Regions from separate parts of the Pseudomonas huanghezhanensis genome, predicted to be linked through region 2. Evidence: predicted binding sites of a transcription regulator. Region 2 holds the regulator's gene; each other region holds the start of a gene.

Region 1 (8,054 bases), 2.4 Mb from region 2:
CTGACTTGTCCGATCCGATGGGCGAGCAATTCGACTACGCCAAAGAATTCAAGAGCCTGGACCTCAACGCCGTCAAGCAAGACTTGCGCGCGCTGATGACCGATTCGCAGGACTGGTGGCCGGCCGACTTCGGTCACTATGGCCCACTGTTCATTCGTATGGCCTGGCACAGTGCCGGTACGTATCGTACCGGTGATGGCCGTGGTGGCGCCGGGGCAGGGCAGCAGCGTTTTGCGCCGCTCAACAGCTGGCCCGATAACGTCAGCCTCGACAAGGCGCGCCGTCTGATCTGGCCGATCAAGCAAAAATACGGCCGCAAGATTTCCTGGGCTGACCTGATCATCCTCACCGGCAACGTTGCGCTGGAGTCCATGGGCTTCAAGACATTCGGCTACTCGGGTGGTCGTCCTGACGTGTGGGAGCCAGAGGAAGAAGTGTACTGGGGTTCTGAAACCACGTGGCTGGGCGGCGAAGATCGCTACGGCGCGCAGAAGGAAATGCAACAGCCTGGCGACGGCACGCTGGTCGCCGAGCCTGAAAATCACGGCAACGAAGAAAGCCGTAATCACAACCCTGAGCGCAATCTCGAGAACCCGCTTGCCGCAGTGCAGATGGGCCTGATCTATGTGAACCCGGAAGGCCCTGAAGGTCGGCCAGACCCGGTCGCATCGGCCATAGATATTCGTGAAACATTCGGCCGCATGGCCATGAACGATGAAGAGACCGTAGCGTTGATCGCCGGCGGCCACGCCTTCGGTAAAACCCACGGTGCAGGCCCGGCAGACAACGTGGGCGCGGAGCCTGAAGCGGCTGATCTGGAGCAACAAGGTTTTGGCTGGAAAAACAGCTTCGGCACCGGCAAGGGCGCTGACACCATCACCAGCGGCCTGGAAGTGACCTGGACCTCGACGCCTACCCAGTGGAGCAACGAGTATCTGGGAAACCTCTTCCGCTTTGAGTGGGAACTGACCAAGAGCCCTGCCGGCGCGCATCAGTGGATCCCGAAAAACGGCGGCGGTGCCGGTACTGTTCCGGACGCTCACGACCCGAACAAACGACACGCACCGACCATGTTGACCTCGGACCTGGCGTTGCGCTTCGATCCGATCTACGAGCCGATTTCCCGTAACTTCCGCGATAACCCGGATCAGCTGGCCGACGCGTTTGGCCGCGCATGGTTCAAGCTGACCCACCGAGACATGGGTCCATTGGCACGTTACCTCGGTCCGGAAATGCCGGCTGAAGAACTGCTTTGGCAAGACCCGATTCCTGAGGTTGATCACGCGCTGGTCGATGAGGCCGACGTTGCCTCGCTCAAGAGCAAGATTCTCGCTTCGGGCCTGTCCGTGCCGCAGCTGGTCTCGACGGCCTGGGCATCTGCCTCCACCTTCCGTGGCTCCGACAAGCGCGGCGGCGCCAACGGTAGCCGTATTCGTCTCGCCCCGCAGAAGGACTGGGCGTCGAACCAGCCTGAGCAACTGGCGCATGTACTGAGTGCCCTTGAAGGCATCCAGAACGAGTTCAACGGCGCGCAATCGAGCGGCAAGAAAATCTCGCTGGCGGATTTGATCGTGCTGGCGGGCAATGCCGGCGTAGAGCTTGCAGCGAAGAACGCCGGTCAGAGCGTGAACGTACCTTTCACGCCAGGCCGTATGGATGCTTCCCAGGAGCAGACCGATGTCGAGTCGTTCGGCTTCCTTGAGCCGATCGCCGATGGCTTCCGTAACTACCAGAAGGGCAAGTACACCGTTTCGGCCGAGGCGTTGCTGGTCGACAAGGCGCAACTGCTGACATTGACCGCACCGGAAATGACGGTGTTGGTGGGCGGTCTGCGTGTCCTTGAAACCAACGTCGGGCAGAGCAAACACGGGGTATTCACGCAACGTCCCGGCGCACTGACCAATGACTTCTTCCTCAACCTGCTCGACATGAGCACTGAGTGGAACGCCACGTCGCCCGCCAAGGATGAGTTCCAGGGCCGCGACCGTAAAACCGGCGCTGTTAAATGGACCGGCACGCGGGTCGATCTGGTCTTTGGCTCACACGCCCAGCTTCGCGCGTTGGCCGAAGTCTATGGCAGCGCCGATGCGCATGAGAAGTTCGTCAAAGACTTCGTGGCAGCCTGGACCAAGGTAATGCACCTGGACCGTTTCGATGTGAAGTGATGTGAAGTGAAGATGTAGCGTTCAGGCGCCTGCAGGAGTTGTCCTTCTGCAGGCGCTTTTTTTTGGTCAGGCACGTGATTGATACCTTCAACTACCCCGATTTATGAGCATGTTTCCAACACGGTTTAGCGGTATGTTTGGCCAACTTCCTACAAGGACGAACCATGGCCACTTCAGCTGCCAACCACTCGCAAAAACACCTCGCTGTATTGATTGACGCCGACAATGCGCCCGCCGCCATCGTCGAGGGTCTCTTCGAAGAAATCGCCAAATATGGCGTCGCCAACGTAAAGCGCATCTACGGTGACTGGACCGGCCCTCAACTGGGCGGCTGGAAAAAAGTCCTTCTCGAACACTCGATCCAGCCCATTCAGCAATTCGCCTACACCAAAGGCAAAAACGCGACCGACAGCTCGCTCATCATCGACGCCATGGACTTGCTCTACACCCGGCGCTTCGACGGGTTCTGCCTGGTGTCCAGCGACAGTGACTTCACCCGGCTCGCCTCCCGCCTGCGTGAAGAAGGGCTGACGGTGTATGGCTTTGGCGAAGAGAAAACCCCCAGACCGTTCGTATCCGCCTGCGACAAGTTCATCTACACCGAACTGCTGCGCGAAGATGCAATTGCGCCGTCCGAGGGGCACGAAGTGCCTGCAGCCACAGAATCGCAGTCGTCCACCAACGAGGCTGCGAAAACCGTTGCAGCGCCGGCTGAACAGAAAAAGCCCAAAGTGCCGGTAGCGTTCATTGCCAAAGTGCTGGATGACATCGCCGACGATGAAGGCTGGGCGCAGTTAGGGGCACTGGGCACCAACATCACCAAGTTGCGCCCGGAGTTCGATCCACGCACCCACGGTCATAAAAAGTTGAGTGACTTGATCAGGGCGCAGAACAGCGCATTCGAGCTTCAGACCCGAACGGCGGCGGCCTCAGGCGCAGGGGTTATCTATGTAAAACACCGGGTAGCGCGCTGACGTCCGTGCGTTCGTTGACCGGTTACCAGATGATCTGGGGCAACAAATGGGTTCGCAAGGCAAGCGCTTTGCGAGTAAGTACCATTCGTCGTTAAAGCTTTCGTGACAGCAGCCGATTCACATCACCTAGAGCACCACTTTCCACCTTGCCCCAGGGAGTCACGGCATGCAGACGTTAAAGGCCTTCTATGAGTCTATTGAAAGGCAATTCTTCGACTCACTGACCAAAAAGCTGTCGAGCCTTTTTCTGTTGGTGGTGGTGAGTGGCCTGCTGTACTGGGTTGCGCTGAGCATCCGTGCAGACATCGTGCTGCTCCTGCGCAGCATGCAGCTGGACGCGGGTTTGCTGGTCCAGATCCAGGGCAAGCTCGACCTGCTCAGCCGTGCCATTCTCATCAGCACCCTGTTCACGCTGTGCATGGTCAGTTTCATGGTCTGGTACTTCCGACACCTGATCGTGCGGCCCGTGACCTACATGACCAAAGCACTTGAGGGCATCGCCAACGGTGAGGGCGATCTGTCGAAGGATCTGCCGTTACTGACCCACGACGAGATTCGTGTGTTGGCCAGTACCTGCAACCGCTTTCTGGCCAAGCAGCGCGAGATCATCAGCAACGTTCAGGCGTTGACGGTGCACATCGCCGTGGAGTCGGCGCGTTCGCTGAAGAACATCAGTGATTCCAGTGACAGCGCTACGCACCAGGCACGTTTTGCCAAAGAAGTGATGGAGCAGAGCAACACCGCCGTGGGCCGCATCGAGGAGGTGTCGCAGCAGACGCAAGGCATTTCCAGTACCACCGCGCAGAACCTGAGCATGGCGCGTGCGTCCTATTCCGAGCTGCTTGAGGTGACGGGCAACATCGGGGAAATCTCCCGCAGTCTCAATGAGTTCGGCACGCTGGTGTCAGCGCTGAATCAACGCTCTTCAAGCATCAAATCCATCGTCGGGCTGATCCAGCAGATATCCTCCCAAACCAACTTGCTGGCGCTCAACGCGGCCATTGAAGCGGCGCGTGCGGGCGAAAGCGGCCGTGGTTTCGCCGTGGTTGCCGATGAAGTGCGCACGTTGGCGCAAAACGTCAGCCGTGCCACGGAGGACATCTCGCAAAACATCGATGCGATGCTGCTGGAAGTTGGCTCCACCCACGAGCAGACCACGCAGATCAGCCACAGTGCGCGTGAAACCCAGAAAGTGGTCGAACGCGCTTCCGGCCATTTCGAGAGCATGATCGTTGACTTTGAGTCCACCAACGGCAAGCTCGCCGACATCGCTGGGCACATCCAGCAATTTGCCGACAGCAACACAGGCATCAACGAACGCGTCACGCAGATCCATGCCGACAGTCAGTCCATTGATCAGCGCATGCAGCATTCGGCGACCGCCACCCGCGACCTGTCCGGCGTGGCAGAAAAGGTGCAAGCGCTGCTGGGCAAATTCGTTCTCGGTCACGGGCAGCTGGACGCTGCAATCACGCGTGCCAGCCATTGCCGCGACGTTTTGCAATCGCGCCTGGCTGAGCTGCTGGGGCAGGGCGTCAATCTGTTCGATCAGACCTACAAACCGATTCCGAACACCGATCCGAAGCAATTCATGACCAGTTACACCGAGCGCTTCGCCCAAGTGTGTCAGGAGGAGTGCGACAAGCTCACCAAGGGCACACGCGGCGGCAAGGTTACGTTCATCGTCGACGCCAAGGGTTACTGCCCGGTCAACAACAGTTGGGTTTCACAAAAACCTACCGGCAATCGTGAAGTCGACCTGCCTGTTTGCCGGAACAAACGCATGTTCTCCGACCCTATAGGCCTGCGTGCGGCGGGGAATAAACAGCGCTTCCTGTTGCAGACCTACCTGCGCGACACCGGCGAAATAATGACCGAGATCGACGTGCCGTTTTTCTTCGATGGACGGCATTGGGGCAACTTGCGCCTGGGATTCGATGCGGCGGTGTTGCTGGCGGAATGAGGCGCGGTGTCAGAGAGATTGCATCGCAGACTCGCGTTGCTTGTCAGCCCCTGCAGAGTTTGCGCAGACCTTATAGGTGCGCGCTTGCCCGAGAAAAGGCCAGGATGTCAGAGGCATCTCCGGCGGCTGGAACAATGGCTTCGCGGGCAAGCGCGCTCCTACAGGTTTCGTGGTTGCTTCAAGCGTTGTGATCGCCTGACCGGATCAACGAATACCGGTCGATATCTGTCCTCAAGCTCCAGCCTTGGCCGCTCCAGTATTGAGCGGCTGCGCTGTTGGTCTTGATCACGTCGAGGTGGCATTTGACGATGCCTTCTTGTTCCAGCCCTGACAGGCAGCGCTCTACCAATGAAGCGCCCAGGCCCTGACGTCGGTGCTCAGGTGCCACGATCAGGTGCTGTAAATAGCCACGGCGACCGTCGTGTCCACACATCACGCACCCGACGAGTTCGCCTTGAGCTTTGGCGACAAAGCTCAAGCCCGGATTACGTTGCAGGTAGCGGGCGGTGGATTCCCGTGAGTCTGCGTCCCTGAACGTGACGCCGGGAGTGCGCTTCATCAGATCGATAACCGCGTCGTAATCGGCCAGCGTCATGACGTCTAGGGTGAACACCTCAGTTCACCGTAATCGCGCAATCGAAAGTGCGCTCAGGCGGGACTTCCGGCGCCCACGGTTGCTGGTAGACCATCATCAAGTGCCCGTTGCCTGCGTTTGCCGCCTTGTAGCGCCAGACCGATTGCCCCGATGTGCCTACCATGCCGATGTCTTCCGGGTTGTTGTACACCTCAGGGCCGAGACTGCGCAGGATCGAGGGCGCAGGGTTTTGCATAAGCCAGCGGTGGCCGGTGGTGGGGTTGCTGGGGAGCATGAGCATCAGCGTCTGGCCGGTCTTGAGTTTGATCGGGCAGTCGCTTTGGTCATCCAGGGAAACGATTTGTCTGGGTTGCTGGGCGCAAGCGGCCAACAGCGCGAAGGTTAGCGGGACAAGCAGGCGGGCAGGGGTCATGGAGGCTCCGGTCTTGGGCAACGTAGGCCGAGCATAACCGAAGATGATTCAAGATTTTGCTGCTGAGCGGTTTTTGATTCTGCCCGGAGGGCGTGGGAGAGAGGCTTCGCGATAGGCCGGGAACCGGTCGTAGAATCTGAGCACGCGGGGGGTCAGGTCCACCGCGTTCGGCCAGTTGCTGTCGCTGCGCAACAGATCGCGGGACAAGCCACGCTCCTACGCCTTCGGCAGAAGCGGGATCAGCCAGGTGTGCATGCGCCTTTGGCAGAAACGGGACAAGCCTGGCGTGCGTGCGTGCGTGCGTGAGTGCGGCTTCGGCAGCGGCGGGGCAAGCCAGGGTTGCACCCGCCTCCGGGAAGAAGCGGGGCGGGCTTAGCCCCTTTTTGCCAATGTCAGAACAACACCTTTGCCACATCCGCGAACTTCTTGGCGAAATGCACGGTGATGCCTTCTTTCAGGTAGTCCGGCAGTTCCTCGAAGTTGCCGCGGTTCGGCTCAGGCAGGATCAGTTCGAAGATCTTCTGGCGCCGCGCCGCGATGACTTTTTCACGCACCCCACCAATCGGCAGTACATGCCCGGTCAATGTCAGCTCGCCGGTCATGGCCACGCCTTTCTTCGGTGCCTGATTACGCGCCAGAGACAACAACGCACTGGCCATGGTCACGCCTGCGCTCGGGCCATCTTTCGGGGTCGCGCCTTCCGGCACGTGCAGATGAACGAAGGCCTCATCGAAGAACGACTTGTCGCCGCCAAACTTCGCCAGATTGGAGCTGACGTAGCTGTAGGCGATTTCGGCAGACTCCTTCATCACGTCCCCCAGTTGCCCGGTGAGCTTGAAGCCGCGGTTGAGCGTGTGAATCCGCGTCGCCTCGATCGGCAACGTCGCGCCGCCCATGCTGGTCCAGGCCAGCCCGGTGATGACGCCCGTACCCGAAAGCACTTGCTCGCTACGGAACACCGGCATGCCCAAGGAAGATTCCAGGTCTTTGGGGCCGATCTTGACCACGCTGTCGGGTTTATCCAGCAGCTTGACTACAGCCTTTCGCACCAGTTTGCCCAGCTGCTTTTCCAACTGACGCACACCGGCTTCACGTGCATAACCTTCGATCACCGCGCGCAGGGCGCTGTCGCTGATGCTCAGCTTGTTTTTGGCTACGCCGGCCTTTTCCAACTGCTTGGGCCAGAGATGGCGTTTGGCAATGGCGAGTTTTTCTTCGGTGATGTAACCCGAGAGTCGAATCACTTCCATTCGGTCCAGCAGCGGGCCGGGAATGGAGTCCAGCGTGTTGGCGGTGCAAATGAACAGCACCTTCGACAAATCCAGGCGCAGGTCCAGGTAGTGATCAAGGAACTCGACGTTCTGCTCAGGATCGAGGGTTTCGAGCAATGCCGAGGCCGGATCGCCCTGGTAGCTCTGGCCCATCTTGTCGATCTCATCGAGCATGATCACCGGGTTCATCACCTCCACGTCTTTGAGCGCCTGCACCAGCTTGCCCGGCTGGGCGCCAATGTAGGTGCGACGGTGGCCCTTGATCTCGGCTTCGTCACGCATACCGCCAACGCTGAACCGATAGAACGGCCGGCCGAGGGATTCTGCGATGGAACGCCCGACACTGGTTTTGCCCACGCCGGGCGGGCCGACGAGCAGCACGATAGAGCCGCTGATCTCGCCTTTGTAGGCGCCGACCGCGAGGAATTCGAGGATGCGGGTCTTGATGTCATCAAGGCCTGCATGATGTGCATCCAGGGTTTTTCGGGCGTGTTTGAGGTCCAGTTTGTCTTTGCCAAACACGCCCCACGGCAGGGCGCTTGCCCAGTCAAGATAATTGCGTGTTACTGCGTATTCCGGCGATCCGGTTTCCAGGACTGAAAGCTTGTTGAGCTCTTCATCTATACGCTTGCGTGCCTGAGGCGGCAGCGTCTTGCCGGCAAGGCGCTCTTCGA
Region 2 (8,054 bases):
GCCTGGGCCTTGACCGCATTCAGCGAGTCCAGCAGTTGTTCGAATTCGTCGTCAGTGATGTCATCGGATGGCGCTTCAGCCACTGGTTCGACCTCAACCGGAGCGGCCGCGACTTCATCGGCAGAAGCAGGCTCTGCCAGACGTGCCAGCGCTGCCAGCAGCTCTGGCGTTGCCGGGGTGACTTGAGTGCGCTCACGCACTTCACCGAACATACTGTTGACGGCGTCAAGCGCTTCAAGGACCACGTCCATGAGTTCGGCGTCCACTCGACGCTCGCCTTTGCGCAAGATGTCGAAGACGTTTTCGGCGATGTGGCAGCATTCAACCAGCTCATTGAGTTGGAGGAAGCCAGCGCCCCCTTTTACAGTGTGGAAACCGCGAAAAATTGCATTGAGCAGGTCCGCATCGTCCGGTCGGCTTTCCAGCTCGACCAACTGCTCTGACAACAGCTCGAGAATCTCGCCGGCCTCTACCAGAAAATCCTGAAGGATTTCTTCATCGGCGCCGAAGCTCATTGGGGGGGTGCTCCTAAAATTAACCGTCAACCGATCCAGGTCTTGCGCTGAGTCGCCAGTGGCAGAGCCTGATGCGGTCAAACAACACGCAGCAGGCTCATAACCTCTTCTTACTGAGAACCTAGAAACCCAGGCTGGATAGCAGATCGTCTACATCATCCTGACCGGATACGACGTCTTCACGTTTATCGGCATGAATCTGCGGACCTTCACCCTTGGAATGAAGTTTTTCTTGTTCTTTTTCCTGACGGAACACTTCCTGGTCATGTTCGATGCCGGCAAAGCGATCGACCTGACTGGCCATGAGCACCAGCTTGAGCAGATTGCTCTCCACTTCGGTCACCAACTGGGTGACGCGCTTGATCACCTGACCAGTGAGATCCTGGTAATCCTGGGCCAGCAAAATGTCGTTGAGGTGGCCGGCGACTTCATGGGTCTCCGTCTCGCTGCGCGTCAGGAAAACATCGACACGTCGCGCCAGATCACGAAATTCATCGGCACTGATCTCGCGACGCATGAAGCGCCCCCAGTCGACGCTCAATGCTTTTGCGTCAGCCGTGAGTCCGTGCATCAGCGGGGTGCTTTGCTCGACCAGATCCATCGTGCGGTTGGCAGCGTTCTCAGTCAGCCTGACCACGTAACCAAGACGTTCGGTGGCATCAGTGATCTGCGAGACTTCCTCGGCTTGCGGCATGTGCGGGTCAATCTGGAAATTGACGATTGCACTGTGCAGCTCGCGCGTCAGCTTGCCGACTTCCTGATACAGGCCTCGGTCGCGGGTCTGGTTAAGCTCATGGATAAGTTGCACGGCTTCGCCGAATTTGCCTTTTTCAAGGCTCTCGACCAGCTCCTGTGCGTGTTTCTTCAGGGTCGACTCAAAGTCACCCATTGACGAATCTTTGGAATCCATAGCGCCCTCGCAGCGAACATCAGCTATTGACGCGCTCGAATATCTTCTCGATTTTTTCTTTCAGAACTTGCGCCGTGAAAGGCTTGACCACATATCCGTTAACGCCTGCCTGAGCAGCTTCGATGATCTGCTCACGCTTGGCTTCAGCGGTGACCATCAATACCGGCAGACTGCGCAGACGCTCATCGGCACGCACCTGACGCAACAAGTCGATACCGGACATGCCAGGCATGTTCCAGTCAGTGACCAGAAAGTCAAAGGAGCCGCTTTGCAGCATGGGCAATGCGGTCATGCCGTCATCCGCTTCGGCCGTGTTGGTGAACCCAAGGTCACGCAACAGGTTTTTTATGATCCGCCGCATCGTTGAGAAGTCATCAACGATGAGGATTTTCATGTTCTTGTCCAATTCGACCTCCAAGCAGTCTTTAACGCGTCCAGCACCTGGACGCGCGTTCAATCAAAACCGGCACAGTTCCTTGACCGGGCTGTACGAAACGACGACGGGCTTGGCAAATCAACAGACGTGAAGTACGGCGCGACGCACGCGATATGCGCCTGTGCTGACCGGCTCCAGCCTTGTCTCTCTTGTTTCCCACGAACGCTCTGCACAGCCGGCTTTACAGGCAACACGGACCCAAAAAGGTCCGCCGCGTTGCCTGTCAACGCGCTCGCCACTCTCCCAAACGCCCTCGCAAACGAGCTGCGCACTGGCTATGTAACTGACTGACACGCGATTCGCTGACCCCCAGGACCTCACCGATTTCCTTGAGGTTCAGCTCTTCGTCGTAGTACAGCGCCAACACCAGCCGTTCACGCTCTGGCAGGTTGGCAATGGCATCGGCCAACGCGCTCTGGAAACGCTCGTCTTCCAGATCACGCGACGGCTCGAGCGACTGGCTTGCGCCGTCCTCGTGCAGCCCTTCATGTTCGCCGTCCTGCAGGAGGTCGTCGAAACTGAACAATCGGCTGCCCAAGGTATCGTTCAAAATCCCGTAATAATCATCGAGACTCAATTGGAGTTCGGCCGCAACCTCGTGATCTTTAGCATCACGACCTGTTTTTGCTTCAATTGCCCGAATCGCGTCACTGACCATGCGCGTATTGCGATGCACCGAACGCGGCGCCCAGTCACCTTTGCGCACTTCGTCGAGCATCGCGCCGCGGATACGAATCCCGGCGTAGGTCTCAAAACTCGCGCCTTTGGTGGAGTCGTACTTGGTCGAGACTTCGAGCAGACCGATCATGCCGGCCTGGATCAGATCTTCGACCTGCACGCTGGCTGGCAGACGCGCCAGCAAGTGGTAGGCGATCCGCTTGACCAGAGGCGCGTAGCGCTCGATCAGCTCGTATTGGGAATCACGGGATGATTTGCTGTACATGCGATACCCACTTGCTGTCATGACACAGGCCCCGCGCTGGTTTGATGCACCAGACGTTCGACGAAAAATTCCAGATGCCCGCGCGGATTGGCCGGCAACGGCCAGGTGTCCACCTTCTGCGCAATGGCTTTGAACGCCAGTGAGCATTTGGAGCGCGGGAACGCCTCATACACCGCACGCTGCTTCTGCACAGCCTTGCGTACGCACTCGTCGTAAGGCACGGCGCCGACGTACTGCAAAGCAACGTCGAGGAAGCGGTCCGTGACCTTGGTCAGCTTGGCGAACAGGTTGCGGCCTTCCTGCGGGCTTTGCGCCATGTTGGCCAGCACGCGGAAACGGTTCATGCCGTGGTCGCGGTTGAGCAATTTGATCAGCGCGTAGGCATCGGTGATCGAAGTCGGCTCGTCACACACTACCAGCAATACTTCCTGGGCTGCGCGTACGAAGCTGACCACCGACTCGCCAATCCCGGCAGCGGTGTCGATCACCAGCACGTCGAGGTTGTCGCCGATGTCGCTGAAAGCCTGAATCAAGCCGGCGTGTTGCGCAGGCGTCAGGTGAACCATGCTCTGCGTGCCCGACGCCGCCGGTACGATGCGGATGCCGCCCGGGCCTTGCAGCAGGACGTCACGCAGCTCGCACCGGCCTTCGATGACATCGGCCAGGGTGCGTTTAGGGGTAAGACCCAGTAGAACGTCAACGTTGGCCAGACCCAGATCGGCGTCCATCAACATGACGCGGCGACCAAGCTCGGCCAGTGCCAGTGAGAGGTTCACCGACACGTTCGTCTTGCCTACGCCGCCTTTACCACCGGTCACTGCGATAACCTGTACGGGATGCATGCTGCCCATGTTAATTGTTTACCTTGTCTTGCTTAGACCTAAGCCACATGTCGGGCTGCACGTTCGTTGTTTGAACAATGCCTGGCAGACCATCTAGGTGGGTGTATTCCAGTGTCATATTCTTCACCTAACCCACACGCTTGCCTGGGTTGTGATAAAGATCCGCAAACATATCAGCCATTGCTTCCTCGCTCGGCTCCTCCTGCATCTGCACGCTGACCGCTCGACTCACCAACTGGTGCCGGCGCGGCAAATGCAGATCATCCGGTATCCGTGGACCATCGGTGAGATAGGCCACAGGCAACTCGTGACTGATCGCCAGGCTCAACACCTCTCCGAGGCTGGCGGTTTCGTCGAGCTTGGTCAGGATGCACCCGGACAGGCCGCAACGCTTGTAACTGTGATACGCCGCCGTCAGCACCTGCTTCTGGCTGGTGGTGGCGAGTACCAGATAATTGCGCGACTTGATGCCACGCCCTGCAAGGCTTTCGAGCTGCATGCGCAGTGCTGGATCGCTGGCTTGCAGGCCTGCGGTGTCGATCAGCACCACGCGTTTGCGCAGCAGCGGCTCCAGCGCCTGAGCCAGTGACTGGCCCGGATCGACGTGGGTTACCGGAACATTCAAGATGCGTCCCAGAGTCTTGAGTTGCTCCTGGGCGCCGATACGAAAACTGTCCATGCTCACCAGCGCGATGTTCTGCGAGCCGTATTTGAGTACGTAGCGGGCCGCGAGCTTGGCCAGCGTGGTGGTCTTGCCCATGCCGGCAGGACCGACCATGGCAATCACACCGCCCTCTTCCAGAGGCTCTATCTCGGGGGTCGCGATCATACGGGCCAGATGCGCCAGAAGCATGCGCCAGGCGTGCTGCTGATCGTCGGTGTTGGGCACCATCGCCAGCAGGTCGCGAGACAACGGGCCGGACAGACCGACGCGTTGCAGGCGACGCCACAGATTGGCCTGCGACGGGCGACTGCCTTGCAGCTGATTCCATGCCAGTGAGCCCAGCTGTACTTCCAGCAACTCGCGCAGGCCATTCAATTCAGAACGCATCGATTCATAGGCGCGCTGACCGACCGCAGGCTCGCTCACGGCAGCGCGCTCTGCACGCTCAGCGGCGATGGCCGCGTGTACCGAAGGGCGGAACGGCTCGTCCAGCGTAGGCTCGATGTGTTTGTCGTCAGCGCTCAGCGGCAAGCCGGCGAACAGTTGGCGATTAACCGAAGCGTCCACTTCGCCACCGCCGCCCAGCTCAGCTTGAGCCGACACGATGCGCGACTGTGTCTTACGCAGTTCGTCTTCAAGTTCGATGTTCGGCACGCGCGGCGCCAGGGCCGACAGCTTGTAATCCAGCGCGGCAGTCAGTTCCACGCCACCTGCAATCCGCCGGTTACCGATGATGGCCGCCTCGGCGCCCAATTCATCACGAACCAGTTTCATGGCTTGTCGCATATCGGCGGCGAAAAAACGCTTAACTTGCATGACTCACTACCTCAGCCGTTCGGCCCGACAGTCGCTACGATGGTGACTTGCTTGTTGTCAGGAATTTCCTGATACGCCAACACATGCATGTTCGGTACTGCCAGGCGTCCAAAGCGGGACAACATGGCGCGAACCGGACCTGCAACCAGCAAGATCACGGGTTGCCCTTGCATCTCCTGACGCTGTGCTGCTTCGATCAACGAGCGTTGCAGCTTTTCAGCCATGCTCGGTTCGAGCAGAACGCCTTCTTCCTGACCCTGACCTGCCTTCTGAAGACTATTGAGCAATATCTGTTCCAACCTTGGCTCAAGCGTGATAACAGGCAGCTCCGGCTCAATGCCCACAATGCTTTGGACGATTGCGCGGGACAATCCGACCCGCACTGCGGCCACCAACGCGGCGGTATCTTGACTCCGCGCAGCGTTGTTGGCGATGGCTTCCGCGATGCTGCGAATGTCGCGCACCGGCACTTGTTCGGCGAGCAACGCCTGCAACACTTTGAGCAGCGCAGACAACGAAAGAATACCGGGGACCAGTTCCTCAGCCAGCTTGGGCGAGCCCTTGGCCAGCAACTGCATCAATTGCTGCACTTCTTCGTGGCCGATCAGCTCATGAGAGTGCTTGTAGAGAATCTGGTTCAAGTGGGTCGCCACCACAGTGCTGGCATCGACCACGGTGTAGCCGAGCGATTGCGCCTGGGCACGCTGGCTGATTTCGATCCAGACCGCTTCCAGGCCAAACGCCGGGTCTTTGGCGTTGATACCGTTGAGGCTGCCGAACACCTGACCGGGGTTGATCGCCAGTTCGCGGTCCGGGTAAATCTCGGCTTCGGCCAGGGTCACGCCCATCAGTGTCAAGCGGTAGGCGCTGGGCGCCAGATCCAGGTTGTCGCGGATGTGAACGGTGGGCATCAGGAAGCCCAACTCCTGGGAGAGCTTCTTGCGCACACCCTTGATCCGCGCCAGCAGCTGACCACCCTGATTGCGGTCCACCAGCGGGATCAGGCGATAGCCCACTTCCAGGCCGATCATGTCGATGGGTGTGACGTCGTCCCAGCCCAGCTCTTTGGATTCCTGAGAACGGGTTGGCGATGGCAGCAGGTCCTGTTGACGCTTGACCTCCTGCAGGGCCATGACTTTGACCTGATCCTGTTTCTTCCACAGCAGATACGCGGCACCGGCCGCCACCAGCCCAAGGCTGATGAACGAGAAGTGCGGCATGCCCGGCACCAGACCCATGACGATCATGATGCCCGCCGAAACAGCCAGCGCCTTGGGCGTGCTGAACATCTGGCGATTGATCAGCTTGCCCATTTCTTCCGAACCGGAAGCACGGGTCACCATGATCGCAGCGGCGGTGGACAGCAACAGTGATGGCAGTTGCGCCACCAAACCGTCACCGATGGTCAGCAGTGCGTAAACCTTGCCGGCGTCGGCGAAGGTCATGTTGTGCTGGAAGATACCGACGAGCACACCGCCGATGAGGTTAATGAACAAAATCAGCAAACCGGCGATGGCGTCACCGCGCACGAACTTGCTGGCACCGTCCATGGAACCGTAGAACTCGGCTTCCTGGGCGACTTCCAGACGACGGGCCTTGGCCTGTGGCTGATCGATCAGACCCGCGTTGAGGTCGGCGTCGATCGCCATCTGTTTGCCAGGCATCGCATCGAGGGTGAAACGCGCGCTCACCTCGGAGATACGGCCGGCACCTTTGGTCACTACCACGAAGTTGATGATCATCAGGATCGCAAACACCACGATACCCACCACGTAGTTACCGCCAATCACCACCTCACCGAAGGCCTGGATCACCTTACCGGCAGCGGCGTGGCCGTCTTGACCGTGGAGCATGACGACACGTGTAGACGCGACGTTGAGTGCCAGGCGCAGCAGCGTGGCGACCAGCAGGATGGTCGGGAATACCGAGAAGTCCAGGGGCCGCAGTGCGTACACGCAGACCAGCAGGACGACGATGGACAGGGCGATGTTGAACGTGAAGAACACGTCCAGCAGGAACGGCGGCATGGGCAACATCATCATTGCCAGCATGACCAACAGCAGCAATGGCACACCCAACTGCCCACGGCCTAGACCGGACAGGTTGCTGCGGGCACTGCTGAGTAATTGAGAGCGATCCACCGATTTTGTACCTGCGCGCTAAACCAAACTTTTGACGCCTTGAGGCGACTTAACGGAGATATTGCAAAAAGGGGTCCAACTCTTGGCGTCGTAAAAAAATATCAGAGTGCTAGCATCAAGAAATGGGGATTACTGCACAATGCGGGGTCTTGGCCGCATTCCTCATCGGCGGGACTTCGAAATCTGTAGATGCGAATTCATTCGCAAGATGCAGGCAAAGCAAACTGCTCCTCCGGGCAGAATCAAAATCCCGCGAACACCGCAACCTCCCCGCGAACGCCGCTAAACCCTGTAGGAGCGCACGAGCAGCGCGAGGCCGCGATGGGCTGCGTAGGAATACGGCGAGCTCAAAGTGGGATTGTTCTGAATTTACTGAAACCGTGCCCCTACTCATCGTAAGCCGTGCCCCTTTCCTTATCCTCCCGCCTCGCTTACTTCAAGGGCAGGAAGATGGCATCCGGTATCAAACCTTACGTACGCATCAATGACCGAATGCAGCGCTATGCAACGCTCAAGGTACGGGTAGGCGGCGGCGCAAAATTCGAACTGCTAAACAGGCATTTTCGCAGCGCCATGGTCATGCCTGGGGAGTTCATCGTCGTGGGAGACGAATCAACGTTGAAGGTGACTGCCGAAGAATCTGAACTGGCTGGGTTGGGAAACATCGTTCACCACCAACTTTTGCAGAATCAGGCCGGAAGTGATGGCCGAGTCCTCGAAAACTATGACTTGCTGCAAAACATCCTTAACTATGGATCGCTGGGTATTGGCTCAGCGACCGGTGTCT
Region 3 (8,054 bases), 560 kb from region 2:
TCAGGCAACGCGTCGGCAACCCCAGCCACTCGTCTCCCAGCCGAAACACCACCACGGAACGGGTCTTGATCTCGCCGGCCAAGAGGGTTGAATGCACTGCGTCGCGGTCCTGCACCTCCAGCGCATAGCGGTCCAGCAACCGCGTTGCGGCCGCCGAGTACACCGCGCAATTGCGGCAGTGGATGTGCTCCACGAGCAAAGGGCAAGAACGATCGCCGTGGATACCGATCCGGTTCCAGCAATCATCAATGGTCTGCGCCTCGTCGGTGACCAGTTGGCTGTGTGAGGCGCTCATCGACTGCGTCCTTCTTTATTCACGCCGCGCGCGGCGCGTTCCTGCAAGCGCCTGGCACCTGCGAGGTCTCCCTGGCTTGCGAGTAAAGCCGCCAGTTGTGCCAGTGATTCAGGGTGCTGGGGTTGCAAGTACAGCGCCTTGCGATAAAAACCTTGGGCCAGGGCTGCGTCGCCCGCGACTTCGCTGAGCAGGCCCAGCCAGTAAAAAACTGCCGCCACCGGCCCATACACCTTGAGGTAGCGTTCGCACGCCGCCTTGGCATCGGCGGTTTTGCCCTCATTGGCCAGGCTCGCCATGCTTTGCAGCAACGCGTCGGCGTCGCTGCCCTGCGCATTGGCCAAAGGCGAGGCAGCGACCGGCGTTGGACTCGCGAAAGGCCTGGCTGCCGGACGCACCGGGCTGCGCGCAGGTGCTGCAACAATCGGTTTAATCGGGGCTTTGGAGGGTTCGGCATTGGGCCAGATGAACGGCGCCGCCGGCAATTCGGCTGGCGTGTCGTCACGTCGGCGGAAGGCGAACGACTGCGCGATGCCGATGGAACTCATGCCCATGCGCCCGAGCAGACTGCCTTCGGCCGGCCCGATGAACAGCACGCCTTCGTCCCGGGTCATGCGCTTGAGCGCTTCGAATCCGAGCTGCTGGGTGGGCACATCGAAATAGATCAGCAGGTTGCGACAGAACACAAAGTCGTAGGCTGACTGTGCCAGCGGCATGTGCGGGTCGAGCAGATTGCCAGACTGGAAATCCACCCGCTCACGCACGCGCTCATCCAGCAAATAGCCGTCCTCGACCGGTTGAAAATAACGCTCACGAAACCCGAACTGATCGCCACGAAACGAGTTTTTTCCGTACACGCCACGCCGCGCGCGCTGGATCGACAACGGACTGATGTCCATCGCATCGACCTTGAACTGCGCGGGCGCAATACCGGCATCGAACAGTGCCATGGCAATCGAATAAGGCTCTTCGCCGGTGGAGCAAGGCAAGCTGAGAATGCGCAACGGCCTTACGCCACTCAGCTCGGCCAGACGCGCCAAGGCCAGTCTGCCCAGGGTGGCGAAGGATTCGGGGTAACGAAAAAACCAGGTCTCGGGGACGATAACGGCTTCGATCAGCGCTTGTTGTTCGTCCGCCGAGCCATTGAGCAACTGCCAGTAGGCATCACTGTCCTGGGCATGGGATGCGTTGCAGCGTTGACGCACGGCACGCTCGATAATCGCCTCGCCCACTGACGCGACGTCCAGGCCAATGCGGTCTTTGAGAAACGCAAAGAAACGCGCGTCTTCACTCATGGCATCGCCTCGAACGCGTCAACGGTCAATGGCTGCGCGGGGAAGAGCAGTTCGCGCACCGAAGGGCCGAGCAAATCCTGAACGCGGATCCATTGCACCAGCCCGGAAGCGTCCTCGCGTACCGGCCCCAGATACGGCGCCTGGCGGTTGTCGACACCGTATTCCTTGAAGTCGGCAGGCGCGCAACGCAGCGTGTCGGTCGCCTGCTCCAGCACCAGGCCCAGCAGTTGCGCAGGCGCGTCGGCCTCGGCCCGGTAATGGACCAGCACCAGCCGCGTGCTGGTGCGCGACTGCGCCGGTTGCCCGAACGTCAGTGCACTCAGGTCGATCACCGGGACAACCCTGCCGCGATGGGCAAACACACCGGCCACCCAGTGCGGCGCATGGGCGATGGCTTTGAGCGTCAGACGCGGCAGCACTTCAGCCACTTCAACGGCTTCCAGCGCATAGCGTTCGGTGCCGATGCGAAACAGCAGAAACAGCTTGTGCTTGGGCAACACGGGCGACCCGCGTCTGGCTGAGTGCTCGATCATCGACCTGGCTCAGACCTTGAAGCGCGACACGCCGCCGCGCAGACCGACAGCCACCTGACTCAGCTCGTCGATGGCGAAACTGGCCTGACGCAAGGACTCCACGGTCTGACTGCTGGCATCGCCCAGTTGCACCAGCGCCTGATTGATTTGCTCGGCGCCAGTGGCCTGGGCCTGCATGCCTTCGTTGACCATCAGTACGCGGGGCGCGAGCGCCTGAACCTGATGAATGATCTGCGAAAGCTGCTCGCCAACCTGAGTCACTTCGAACATGCCACGGCGCACTTCTTCAGAGAATTTGTCCATGCCCATCACGCCGGCAGACACGGCCGACTGAATTTCACGCACCATTTGTTCGATGTCGTAAGTGGCCACTGCGGTCTGATCGGCCAGGCGCCGGACCTCGGTCGCGACCACGGCAAAACCACGGCCATACTCACCGGCTTTCTCGGCTTCGATGGCCGCGTTGAGCGACAGCAGGTTGGTCTGGTCGGCGACCTTGACGATGGTCACGACCACTTGGTTGATGTTGCCGGCCTTCTCGTTGAGGATCGCCAGCTTTGAGTTCACAAGGTCGGCAGCGCCCATGACCGAGTGCATGGTTTCTTCCATGCGGGCCAGGCCTTGCTGGCCGGAGCCTGCGAGGGTCGACGCCTGGTCGGCGGCTGAGGTGACTTCGGTCATGGTGCGCACCAGATCACGCGAGGTGGCGGCGATTTCACGCGAGGTCGCGCCAATTTCAGTGGTGGTCGCGGCGGTTTCCGTGGCAGTGGCCTGTTGCTGTTTGGAGGTGGCAGCGATTTCAGTGACAGAGGTCGTCACCTGAACCGAAGAGCGTTGCGCCTGGGACACCAGCGCGGCCAGCTCGGTCACCATGTCGTTGAAGCCGGTCTGCACGGCGCCGAACTCGTCATTGCGGTCCAGGTTCAGTCGGCCGCTCAAATCGCCGGTGCGCATGGTTTCAAGTATTCGCACGATGCGGTTCATCGGCGCCAGAATCGTGCGCATCAGCAACAGACCGCAGGCGCCCGCCGCCAGTACGGCGATCAATAGCGAAATACCCATGCTGATCTTGGCGCTCGTGACCGAGGATGAAATGGCGGACGAGGCGTCGTCAGCCATTTTCTTGTTTTGCAAAATGATGTCGTTGAGCTGGCGGCGACCGTCGACCCACGTCGGGGTCACTCGCCCTTTGAAAATCTGCCGGGCAGTGGTGAAATCGTTGGTTTCATAGGCGTGGAGCGTGTCGTTCAAGGCCTTGTTGAAGACTTGACGCATCCGCTGGAAGCTATCGAAACCTGCCTGATCGGCCGCATCGAAAATGGTTTCCCGATAGTTATTGAGCTGGGTTTCAAGGCGCACCTCGAACTCTTTGTATTGCTCTTTTTCTTCCTGGGTCAAAGGTCGACCTTCGCCCTCGCCCAGCAGTTCCAGCGTACGCAGGTAGCTCTCGACCCAGGCACTGCGAGTCAGGGTGCTGTAATAAACCCCTGGCAGGGCCTCATTGCTGACGGCCTCTGAATTTGACTGAATCGACAATAGCCGTGTGTATGACACCACTACCATCAACAGCATGATCGCGATAATCACGGCAAAGCTCGCCAAAATCCGTTTACGCAACGTCCAGTTCTTCACAGTCAGCCCTCAAGAGTTCAACGCCAGCGGCCACGCCGGGTTCAAGAAGCGGACCGATGGACGATCCAAAACGAGCCGGAGTATAGCCCAGCGGACTACGCCGTTACTGGACTCTTTCCGAGTTGGCTCGCTTAATTCCCGACGTAAATATCGGACGCTTCTTACACGTTGTCGGCATCAAGGCGAGCTGCTTGATGGAGACTTGCTGGGGATTGCTTTGGATTGCAGGTGAAGGTGTTGGCGGAAGAGAACGCCGGCGGGCGCAAATTTCGGGACGGCGGCCAAGAGACCCGTTGGAGCGGGGTTTGCGCGCGAAGTTGCCGACGCGTTCAGCACAGGCTGAAACCGAATCACGACCTTCGGGCGCACGCCTCGTTCCGACGGGAATGGTGTCGGGCAGTCAACCCGTCACTCAGCAGGGATCACTGCGCCTGACGAACCTGGGTCTCCAGCTCTGTCTTGAGCGCCGGGTCCAGCTTGAGCTGCTTGGCCAGCTCATCCAGATACGCGCGCTCCATGAAGTGCTCTTCGTCCACCATCATCACGCTGGCGATGTACATTTCTGCAGCAATTTCCGGGGTCTTTGCAGCGCGGGCCACGTCGGACGGGTCGAGCGGTTTGTTCAGCTCGGCGTGCAGCCAGTGCTGCAACTCTTGATCGCCGGTCAGGCGGGTGAATTCGCCTTCGATCAACTCGCGCTCACGATCATCGACATGCCCATCAGCTTTGGCAGCGGCCACCAGTGCGCGAAGGATCGCTTCACTGTGCTGCTCAACCTGCGCGGGTGGCACGCGGTCGATGGTCTGGGGCTCGGTTTGTGGCGCGTTGCCCTGATTAGCCTGCCAATTGCCATAAGCCTTGTAGGCAATCACACCCAGCGCGGCCAGCCCGCCGTAGGTCAACACTTTGCCGCCCATTTTGCGGGCACCTTTATTGCCCAGCAGCAGACCCATCGCGCCTGCAGCTGCCGCGCCGCCGCCTGCACCGGACAACAAGCTGCCCAGATTGCCGCCGCCCACTTTGCCCAGCAAATCACTCAGCCCGCCCTGGCTACCACTTTTGCCGGGAGCGCGAGCAGCGCCGCCGGTTTTGCTCTGCAGCATCTCTTGGCCGGATTTAAGCAACTGATCGAGCAAACCACGGGTGTTCATAGGAGTTCTCCTGAGTTGTCGTCGGAAAATTCAACGGCTGGCAGATTAAAACGAACTGTAATCACGCTGTTCCCGGGAGTGCTTCCAGATGTTACGGATACCGCTGGCCGATCGAATCAAGCGCTGTGGATCGATTTGATCAGGCACGGCGGCCAGCATTAAGCATTTGTCGTGCACTTGGCCCACCGCTAGTCTCTGATGCGACCGCAGCGCTGCTTGCGAGTGAAATTGCACCTGGAGCGCTGGCGCGAAGATGTCAACTGAACCCACACTGCCGCGTCACGGGCCTAAAGAACGATGACCGTTGGGGCCTTGAGCGAAAAACCTTTGATCCACTGAATTCCTGCCAAAACACTTGAATGAAGAGAACACCCACGATGTCAGTGCACAAAACCGCTCTTTTGAGCGCAGTAATCACCGCGTTGTTTGCCAGTGGCACGTTGCAGGCAGCCGAAGCGGTCAAGGCTGTTGGCGAGGGCGAGGGCCAGCTCGATATCGTGGCGTGGCCGGGTTACATCGAACGTGGCGACAACGACAAGGCTTATGACTGGGTCAGCGGTTTCGAGGAAGAGACCGGCTGCAAGATCAACGTCAAGACCGCCGCAACGTCGGATGAAATGGTCAGTTTGATGACCACAGGCGGTTATGACCTTGTGACCGCATCAGGCGATGCATCGCGTCGATTGATCGCCGGCAAGCGAGTGCAGCCTATCGACCCGTCGCTGATCCCTAACTGGAAAAACCTAGATCCGCGTCTGGTGGGCGGCCAATGGTATGTGGTCGATAAGAAAATCTACGGCACGCCCTATCAGTGGGGGCCGAACGTGCTGCTGTACAACACCGACATATTCAAGACTCCGCCCGTGAGCTGGAGCGTGGTGTTCGAGGCTCAGGACCTGCCGGACGGCAAACCGAACAAGGGCCGCGTACAGGCCTATGACGGGCCTATCTACATCGCCGATGCCGCGCTGTACCTGAAGACAGAACAACCGGATCTGGAAATCGAAGACCCTTATCAGTTGACCGAAACCCAGTACTCGGCGGTGCTTGAGCTGTTGCGAAAACAGCAGCCGCTGATTCACCGGTACTGGCACGACCCGACGGTGCAGATGAGTGACGTGAAAAACGAAGGCGTCGCGGCCTCCGGTTCCTGGGGTTACATGGTCAATGGGCTGCGAGCGGACAAACAGCCCATTGCATCGACCATCCCTCAAGAAGGCACCACCGGCTGGGCAGACACCACCATGCTGCACGCCGATGCAAAACACCCCAACTGCGCCTACAAATGGATGGACTGGTCGCTGCAACCCAAGGTTCAGGGCGACATAGCGGCCTGGTTTGGGTCGTTGCCCGTCGTACCGCAAGCCTGCAATGCCAGCGATTTGCTGGGTGCACAGGGCTGCACCACAAACGGTACCGACCTGTTCGAGAAGATCGCCTTCTGGAAAACCCCACAAGCCGAAGGCGGCAGGTATGTGCCCTACAGCCGATGGGCTGAGGACTACATCACGATAATGGGCGGGCGTTGAGCGCCAAAAGGCGCCGGGAAAGCAACACCGCGGCGCCTACAGGTGCGACAGGATCAGTCGCGCAGGTCGGACTCGTGGATCGGCTGATCACGGTGAGTCGCGCGCTGGTACTGTGCGGGCCAGACTGCTTTCTTTGCGCCAAACTGCTCGTCAGCGTGCAGCGGCCAGTACGGATCGCGCAGCAGCTCACGCGCCAACAGGACCATATCCGCCTGACCGGTGCGCAGGATGTGTTCGGCCTGGGCAGGCTCGGTGATCATGCCCACCGTGCCCGTCGCGATGCCTGCTTCCTGTTTCACGCGTTCGGCGAATCGGGTCTGGTAACCCGGCCCCACCGGAATCTCTGCCTTGGCGGCCGAGCCACCCGATGACACATCGATCAAGTCCACGCCCAAGGCTTTCAAGCGCCGTGAGAGCTCAACGGTCTCGTCGACAGTCCAGCCCCCCTCTACCCAATCGGTCGCGGAAACCCGCACGAACACAGGCAGATCTTCCGGCCATACAGCACGCACCGCCTCAGTAACTTCCAGCGTCAGGCGGATACGGTTTTCGAACGAACCACCGTATTGATCGCTGCGCTGATTGCTCAGCGGGGAGAGAAACTGGTGCAGCAGGTAGCCATGCGCCGCATGTAATTCAACCACTTTGAAACCGGCAGTCAGCGCACGTTTGGCAGAGGCGACAAAGGCGTCGATCACTTCTTTGATCTGAGCCTCATCCAGCGGCGTCGGCGCTTTGTGATGGGAATCGAACGCGATGTCCGATGCACCCCACGGCTGCCAGCCGCCCTGCTCGGTCGGGATCGTGCCCTGCTCGCTCACCCATGGCCGCCAAGTGCTGCCCTTGCGTCCGGCGTGCGCCAGCTGGATGCCCGCGACGGCACCTTGGGCCGCAATGAAACGCGTGATGCGTTGCAACGGTTCGATCTGCTCATCGTTCCAGAGGCCGAGGTCTTCGGGGGTGATGCGTCCGTCCTTAGTGACCGCAGTGGCCTCCGTGAAAATCAGACCCGCGCCACCCACTGCGCGGCTGCCGAGGTGGACCAGATGCCAGTCATTGGCCAGGCCATCAACGCAGCTGTATTGGCACATGGGAGACACCGCGATGCGGTTCAGCAGCGTCAGTTGACGAAGGGTGTAGGGTTCAAGCAGCAGGCTCATGGGGACCTCTCAAGTCGAAAAATAGGGTTCCAGGCACAGTGCCTTTTCAGAACATTGAGCCTAATCGACAACGTGAGAGAAGCGAGGGTTCAGCCAAGATAGTGCCGCCGTGATCAGCGTGGCGAAAGGTGAGCGACCATCAGCTGAACCGTTTCATTGCCCCTGAATTCGTTCAGGTCCAGCTTGTACGCCAGCTCGACCCAGCGAATGGTGGGGTTGGGCCACACGTCGCGGTCAACACTGAATGCAATGCCGTCGAGCTTGACGCTGCCACATTCGGTCTTGAGCACCATCTTCAAGTGCCGCTCGCCAACGATGCGCTGCTCCACCAGCTGGAACACCCCGTGAAACAGAGGCTCCGGAAAATGCTGACCCCAAGGCCCTGCATTGCGCAAAGCCCGCGCCAGTTCAAGGTGAAACTCTTCGACCGCCAGGGTGCCGTCTGACAACAGTCGCCCGGTC

The links. Region 2 encodes FliA, which starts transcription of late flagellar genes. Its sites were predicted from a motif close to CTAAAGTTTNNNNNNNNNNNGCCGNTAA; they were not measured.
Region 1: OYW20_RS19965 (methyl-accepting chemotaxis protein) is a predicted target of FliA. The motif match lies at 3,231-3,258, and genes of this name have one in related genera.
Region 3: OYW20_RS06350 (methyl-accepting chemotaxis protein) is a predicted target of FliA. The motif match lies at 3,921-3,948, and genes of this name have one in related genera.

The regions. Positions count from the first base shown of each region.
Region 1 is NZ_CP113949.1:4,411,507-4,419,560, reverse strand. Features, by position in the region: gene katG (catalase/peroxidase HPI) at 1-2,165, shown strand, start outside; gene OYW20_RS19970 (NYN domain-containing protein) at 2,330-3,139, shown strand; gene OYW20_RS19965 (methyl-accepting chemotaxis protein) at 3,306-5,102, shown strand; gene OYW20_RS19960 (GNAT family N-acetyltransferase) at 5,281-5,697, opposite strand; gene OYW20_RS19955 (protease inhibitor I42 family protein) at 5,717-6,109, opposite strand; gene lon (endopeptidase La) at 6,502-8,054, opposite strand, start outside.
Region 2 is NZ_CP113949.1:1,982,934-1,990,987, reverse strand. Features, by position in the region: gene OYW20_RS08885 (chemotaxis protein CheA) at 1-515, opposite strand, end outside; gene OYW20_RS08880 (protein phosphatase CheZ) at 637-1,425, opposite strand; gene OYW20_RS08875 (chemotaxis response regulator CheY) at 1,445-1,819, opposite strand; gene fliA (RNA polymerase sigma factor FliA) at 2,085-2,825, opposite strand; gene fleN (flagellar synthesis regulator FleN) at 2,822-3,655, opposite strand; gene flhF (flagellar biosynthesis protein FlhF) at 3,774-5,126, opposite strand; gene flhA (flagellar biosynthesis protein FlhA) at 5,138-7,267, opposite strand; gene OYW20_RS08850 (hypothetical protein) at 7,718-8,054, shown strand, end outside.
Region 3 is NZ_CP113949.1:1,422,722-1,430,775, reverse strand. Features, by position in the region: gene OYW20_RS06365 (chemotaxis protein CheW) at 1-295, opposite strand, end outside; gene OYW20_RS06360 (CheR family methyltransferase) at 292-1,587, opposite strand; gene OYW20_RS06355 (chemotaxis protein CheW) at 1,584-2,120, opposite strand; gene OYW20_RS06350 (methyl-accepting chemotaxis protein) at 2,130-3,752, opposite strand; gene OYW20_RS06345 (tellurite resistance TerB family protein) at 4,175-4,903, opposite strand; gene ydcS (putative ABC transporter substrate-binding protein YdcS) at 5,281-6,432, shown strand; gene OYW20_RS06335 (NADH:flavin oxidoreductase/NADH oxidase) at 6,486-7,592, opposite strand; gene recJ (single-stranded-DNA-specific exonuclease RecJ) at 7,706-8,054, opposite strand, start outside.